Regions from separate parts of the Noviherbaspirillum phoenicis genome, predicted to be linked through region 1. Evidence: predicted binding sites of a transcription regulator. Region 1 holds the regulator's gene; the other holds the start of a gene.
The links. The regulator LexA, encoded in region 1, represses DNA repair genes until DNA is damaged. The targets are predictions, from matches to a motif close to ACTGTATNNNNATACAGT.
Positions count from the first base shown of each region.

Region 2: recA (recombinase RecA) is a predicted target of LexA. The motif match lies at 1,462-1,479, and genes of this name have one in related genera.

Region 1 is NZ_JBDFLX010000001.1:327,284-330,562, forward strand. It holds gene ABC383_RS01460 (RNA methyltransferase) at 1-192, shown strand, start outside; gene lexA (transcriptional repressor LexA) at 569-1,225, opposite strand; gene rpsF (30S ribosomal protein S6) at 1,483-1,851, shown strand; gene priB (primosomal replication protein N) at 1,873-2,193, shown strand; gene rpsR (30S ribosomal protein S18) at 2,195-2,479, shown strand; gene rplI (50S ribosomal protein L9) at 2,505-2,957, shown strand; gene ABC383_RS01490 (MarR family winged helix-turn-helix transcriptional regulator) at 3,065-3,279, opposite strand, start outside.
Region 2 is NZ_JBDFLX010000001.1:4,142,049-4,145,327, forward strand. It holds gene ABC383_RS18530 (sensor histidine kinase) at 1-591, opposite strand, end outside; gene ABC383_RS18535 (response regulator) at 597-1,295, opposite strand; gene recA (recombinase RecA) at 1,545-2,633, shown strand; gene ABC383_RS18545 (hypothetical protein) at 2,748-2,924, shown strand.

The DNA.
Region 1 (3,279 bases):
CGCATCAAGCGCATGTTCGCGCGCGGCGGTCTTGAAACCGAGGAGGTCAATATCCTGCGTGGCGTTGCCCGCCTGATTCTCCAGGCCGAGCCAGGAAAGAGAGGGCAGGGTCGGGGTGTGGCGGATGTTGGGCAGCAAGGTGAAGCGCCGTCGAAGGAAAGCGGCGGGCGGCATGGAGGCCAGGAGGAGTAATAGGCGGCGAGCCGGGTATGCTGCCGGGCCATTGACCCGATCGCATAGCGCATCAGCACAAAACGCCCATGGGGGCGGCGCATACCCTATGCAACCTTGTACTGCAGGCTAAATCGGTTACCTGAGCCGGCATGCCAGCTATAACGCGCGTCAACCATGTGGCACGCGCTGGATCGGGTGCCGGTAAGCATGGTTGATTGCTGGTCTGCTGATGCAACGATAATGATCTGGCAATCAGTAACGAAGCGCCGAAACTGCAGCAAGCGAGGATGAGACAAGCGAGGATGAGACAAGCGAGGATGAGACAAGCGGGGATGCCGGGGCCGGGCCGGCCATCGCAAAACCGAAAGCTGGTACCCGCCCCGTGATCCTTGCCTTAACTCCAGGCCCGCAGCAAACCCACCGCCAGGCCTTCCAGTGCGAATTCTTCGCGCCCCGGATGTACACGGATGGTTTCAAAGTCCGGATTTTCCGGAAGAAGCTCGATCACCGAGCCAGACTTCTTGTAGCGCTTCACAGTGACATCATCGCCCAGCCGGGCAACGACGATCTCGCCATTCTTGGCGCTGTCAGCCTTCTTCACCGCCAGCAGATCGCCATCCATGATGCCGGCGTCGCGCATCGACATGCCTCGCACCTTCAGCAGGTAGTCGGGCTTGCTGCGAAACAGCGACGGGTCAACGCTGTAGGTAGCATCGATATGCTCCTGCGCCAGGATGGGGGAGCCGGCAGCCACCCGGCCGACCAGGGGCAGGCTCAGGTGCATGACTGCCGGGTGCGGCGCCGGAACCATGCCGCGCAAGCCGGTTCTGTCGTGGGAGGCGTCCACCAGGCGGATGCCGCGCGACGTGCCCGGCGATATTTCAATCGCGCCCTTGCGGGCAAGGGCCTGCAGATGTTCTTCGGCGGCATTGGCGGAACGAAAGCCCAGTATCTGGGCAATTTCAGCGCGCGTAGGCGGAAAGCCGGTGTTTTCGATGGCATCCTGGATCAGCTTGAGGATCTGTTCCTGGCGGGCGGTAAGTTTGATCATGGAAACACCTGGAATGTAAGAAGCGGGGTGCCGAAATGTAAAGCTGTGTGGAATGACAGCCTGTATTTTTATACAGTGGCTGTGTAAAAGCAAGCGTGTACCCTGTTAATTAAGCGCTTTTAAAGGAAAATATTGCCGAAGCAGTGAATTGGCTTGAGTCGATTCCGGCTTTCTAGTATGATCGCGGGTTTTCCTCTTCCCACACTCGTCTTGACGCCGGGGTGGGCGATTCTTCAATCAGTCCAAAAGGAGTTTTCATGCGTCATTATGAAATCGTATTTATCGTTCACCCGGACCAGAGCGAGCAGGTTCCGGCGATGATCGAGCGCTACAAGGGCATCGTTACCACCCGCGGCGGCGTCGTTCACCGCGTTGAAGACTGGGGCCGTCGCCAGATGGCTTACATGATCCAGAAGCTTGCCAAGGCACACTATGTTTGCCTGAACATCGAATGCGACAGCGAGACCCTGGCCGAAATCGAAACCGGCTTCAAGTTCAACGACGCCGTCCTGCGCCACCTGACCGTCAAGATGAAGCGCGCTGAAACCAGCCCGTCGCCGATGATGAAGGCAGTGCAGAAGGAAGACGCCGCCAAGAGCCACCGCGCTGAAGCCAGCGCCGCCTAAGGCGAGGGATATTCCCGGAGCGTGAACCAGTTTCAGTTTGTTGCAACAATTGCCGAGCGCGAGGTTCTGCGCTACACCCCGGCAGGCATCCCGATCGTTTCCGCCCGTTTGCTGCATGTCTCGCAGCAGACCGAGGCAAGAATAGACAGACGGGTGGAATTTGAAATCGCCGCGGTTGCCGCCGGCGAGATTTCAGGAAGATTCCACAATGCCGACTTGGGCGGAACCTACCGGTTTTCCGGCTTTCTCTCTCGCAAGAGTCGCAACAGTAAAAGCCTCGTGTTTCATGTCAGCGATTTCGAGGCAGTCAACCAACATAGTGATATAGATACAGGAGCCTAAAATGGCATTCGGTAAAAAATTCGACAAGAGCAAGCTCAAGGAAAAGCGCAAGCAGCAAAACCCCCTGTTCAAGCGCAAGAAGTTCTGCCGCTTCACCGCCGCCAAGGTCGAGCAGGTGGACTACAAGGACGTCGACACCCTGAAGGACTTCGTCCAGGAAAACGGCAAGATCATGCCGGCACGCCTGACCGGCACTCGTGCCCACTACCAGCGTCAGGTCGACACCGCGATCAAGCGCGCACGCTATCTCGCGCTGCTGCCGTACACCGACCTGCACAACGCGTAATCGACGACTGGAATAGGAGAAAAACATGCAAGTCATTCTGTTGGATAAAGTCGTCAACCTGGGCAATCTGGGCGACGTCGTTCGCGTCAAGGACGGTTACGCCCGTAACTTCCTGATCCCTAACCGCATGGCACGCCGTGCAACCCAGGCCGCCGTGGCCGAGTTCGAAGTCAAGCGCGCCGACCTGGAAAAGGCTGCCGCCGAGAAGCTGGCAGCTGCCCAGGCCCAGGGTGAAAAGATGAGCGGCCTGACCGTCCAGATTTCGCAAAAGGCTGGCGTTGACGGCCGCCTGTTCGGTTCCGTCACCAATGCAGACGTTGCCGAAGCACTGAGCAAGCAGGGCTTTGCCGTTGAAAAGGTACAGGTTCGCATGCCCCAAGGTCCGATCAAGACCACCGGCGAGCATCCTGTCACCGTTTCGCTGCACACCGACGTGGCCGTCGAACTGACGGTTGCAGTGCAGGGCGAGCACGCCTGATATACGGATACTCATCCGATAAAAAATGCCGGGGATTCCCGGCATTTTTTTTGCGCGTTCCGCCTCTCGGGCAGCTGCTGCGCCGCAGCGGCGCAGCGCCCACCGATTCAGCTGTTGCCTATCATCCGACGCAGGAAGATCTTGAACTGCGCGACTTCCTCGGGCGTGAAGTCACGCAGATGATGGTTCAGCGCATTGATGGCCACCAGCGTCATCTGGTCGGCCAGGCTCTTGCCCTTGTCGGTCAGGCTGACCTGCACCATGCGCCGATCGGCATGACTGCGCAGGCGTCGTATGAAACCCTTTTCTTCGAGCCGGTCCA
Region 2 (3,279 bases), 3.8 Mb from region 1:
CAGGATGATGAATTCCGGCAGGATCACGCCCTTGATGATCTGGTTGGCCAGTTCGGCGCGCTTGTCCAGGGTTTCGCCGACCTGTACCAGCGCCAGCCGGCGCTCGGCATCGGGCGCGCTCGGCGGCAGAGTCACATAGACATAGGCAATGCGGATGTCGGTGTTGCGCACGGTGGCATGGCGCAATTGCACCGACCACGGCGACACCTCTTCCTCTTCCTTGGGTGCCGGCAGCTCGAAGTCGCCGTCGATCACCGCGCCGTCTGGCGAGCGCACCTGGTAATAGACATTGTCGACATCATCGGCGCGCAGCAGGTCGCGCGCCGCCGCGGGCAGCGGCACCGTCAGCCGGCCATTGATTTCCTTGACCTGCTGCGCCAGCACCGTCACCCGGTCGTCCAGCGCGCGGTCGAACGGCTGGTTGGCGATGTTCTTGGCCACCACATAGGTGATGCCGATACTGATGGGCCACAGCAGCAGCAGCGGCACCAGCATCCAGTCCAGGATCTCGCCAAACAGCGAGCGCTGCATGGTCTCTTCCGCCTCGTCGAACCCGGTCGTGGCGGAGGCGGGCGGTGGCGCCTGTTTCATCGCTGTCAACTGGCGGAGGCGGGCGGATGGGCGGCTTCGCTGTACTTTTCCAGGCAATAGCCCAGTCCGCGCACGGTGGCGATGCGCACGCCGCCGGTCTCGATCTTCTTCCTCAGCCGGTGCACATAGACCTCGATCGCATTGTTGCTGACTTCCTCGCCCCATTCGCACATGTGGTCCACCAGCTGCTCCTTGGACACCAGGCGCCCGGTGCGCTGCAGCAGCACTTCCAGCAGACCCAGCTCGCGCGCCGACAGGTCCAGCATCTGGTCATTGATGTAGGCAATGCGGCCGACCTGGTCGTAGCACAGCGGCCCATGCCGGATCACGGTCGGCCCGCCGCCGACGCCGCGCCGCACCAGCGCCCGCACCCGGGCTTCCAGCTCGGACAGCGCAAACGGCTTGGCCATGAAGTCGTCGGCGCCCAGGTCCAGGCCCTTGACCCGCTGGTCGACGGAGTCGTTGGCGGTCAGGATCAGCACCGGCAGCCGCGAGTTGCGCGAACGCAGCCGGCGCAGCACTTCCAGGCCGCTCATCTTGGGCAGGCCGAGGTCGAGGATCAGCAGGTCGAAATCCTGGGTGGAGAGCGCGGAATCGGCTTCCTGGCCGGTCTTGACGCAGTCGGTCGCGTAGCCCGACTGGCGCAGGGAACGGGTCAGGCCATCGGCCAGCACGCCGTCATCTTCAGCTAACAGAATACGCATGGTAAAACGGTGTCCCCTCTAGTTGGCGCCAGTCTATTGTCTTTTTGTCTACCCGGCAATAAATCTGTCGAACACCGAACAACTATCAATGATTCGGCAGATTTTCAGCGAACATTTAGTGTACTGTCTCGGTCCATAAAAAACCCAGGTTTAGCTTGCATAAAGTACTGGATTTTTGTACAGTACTGGCTGTGAAATAAATTCGTTGAATCAGACTATCCATCGTTGATCTCACGCTGAAAGAAATTTATGGACGACAAGAAAGCAGCAATCTCCGGCTCGGACAAATCCAAGGCACTTGCTGCCGCGCTGGCCCAGATCGAAAAGCAGTTTGGCAAGGGCTCCGTCATGCGCATGGCTGACGGAGCGGTGGTCGAGGAAGTGCAGACCGTTTCCACCGGTTCGCTGGGCCTGGACATTGCGCTGGGCGTTGGCGGCCTGCCGCGCGGCCGGGTAGTGGAAATCTACGGTCCGGAATCCTCGGGCAAAACCACGCTGACGCTGCAGACCATTGCGCAGATGCAGAAAATGGGCGGCACCTGCGCCTTCATCGACGCCGAGCATGCGCTGGACGTGGTGTATGCGCAAAAGCTGGGCATCAACCTGCAGGACCTGCTGATTTCCCAGCCGGATACCGGCGAGCAGGCACTGGAAATCTGCGACGCGCTGGTACGTTCCGGCGGCGTCGACCTGATCGTGGTCGACTCGGTGGCGGCACTGACGCCACGCGCCGAAATCGAAGGCGACATGGGCGATTCCCTGCCTGGCCTGCAAGCGCGCCTGATGTCGCAAGCGCTGCGCAAGCTGACCGGCTCGATCAACCGCACCAACACCCTGGTGATCTTCATCAACCAGATCCGCATGAAGATCGGCGTGATGTTCGGCAACCCGGAAACCACCACCGGCGGCAATGCGTTGAAGTTCTACGCGTCGGTGCGCCTGGACATTCGCCGTACCGGCTCGATCAAGTCGGGCGATGAGGTGATCGGCAATGAAACCAAGGTCAAGGTCGTGAAGAACAAGATCGCGCCGCCGTTCAAGGAAGCGCACTTCGACATCCTGTACGGAGAAGGCACCTCGCGCGAAGGCGAGATCCTTGACCTGGGCGCGGATGCGAAGATCGTTGAAAAGTCGGGCGCCTGGTACAGCTACAACGGCGAACGCATCGGCCAGGGTAAGGACAATGCGCGTAATTTCCTGAAAGAGCGTCCGGAACTGGCGCTGGAAATCGAAAACAAGGTACGGGCTTCGCTGGGCGTGCCGCTGCTGCCGGTGCCTAAGGGTACGGAAGCAGGGAAGGCTGCGCGTGAAGTGAAGGAAGCCGGCGCCGCCGAGTAAGGTGGGGGAGGGTGGCGATCTCTGATCGCTGCATTTCTTTACAAGCCCGTTGTTCGGGATAGAGAAGCCTGCTGGAGACAGCGGGCTTCTTTCATTTCTGGATGGTTTCGGGAAATGGCGATCGACGAAGGCGGCAGTTGGGACCGCAATTTAAGTTCGGTTGCTTTTGAAGTCCACGCAGCGACAGTTGCGGTTGCGGTTGCGGTTGCGGTTGCGGTTGCAGTGGCCGTTGCCGTTGCCGTTGCCGTTGTCGTTGCAGTTGCAGTTGCAGTTGCAGTGAAGTCCCGTTGAGCGCGCCGTGTCAGCGGTGCCCGGAGCGGGAAAAGGTGCGGCGTCTGTCTGAGCCAAGCTTTAGCTTGGCGAGTTTAGCCGCGCCCCGCTACGCGGGGTACCGCTGGCACGGGCACCCCGCGTAGCGGGGCGCGATCATCGGGTCGCCTTTTTTGGTTACTTTTTTGGCGAAGCAAAAAAGTAACCCGGCCGCCGGGACGGACTCCCGGCTTGTCTCCACGGCAGTGCAGCCGCATTGCGTCACCCGGCAACGCACGGGCAGCACTGTCGGTGTTGTTGTTGACGTTGACGTTCGTATTGAAACTTCAAACTTCAAACTTTAAAAGCAACTGCTGCTTCGCAGTAACGTCTTTAC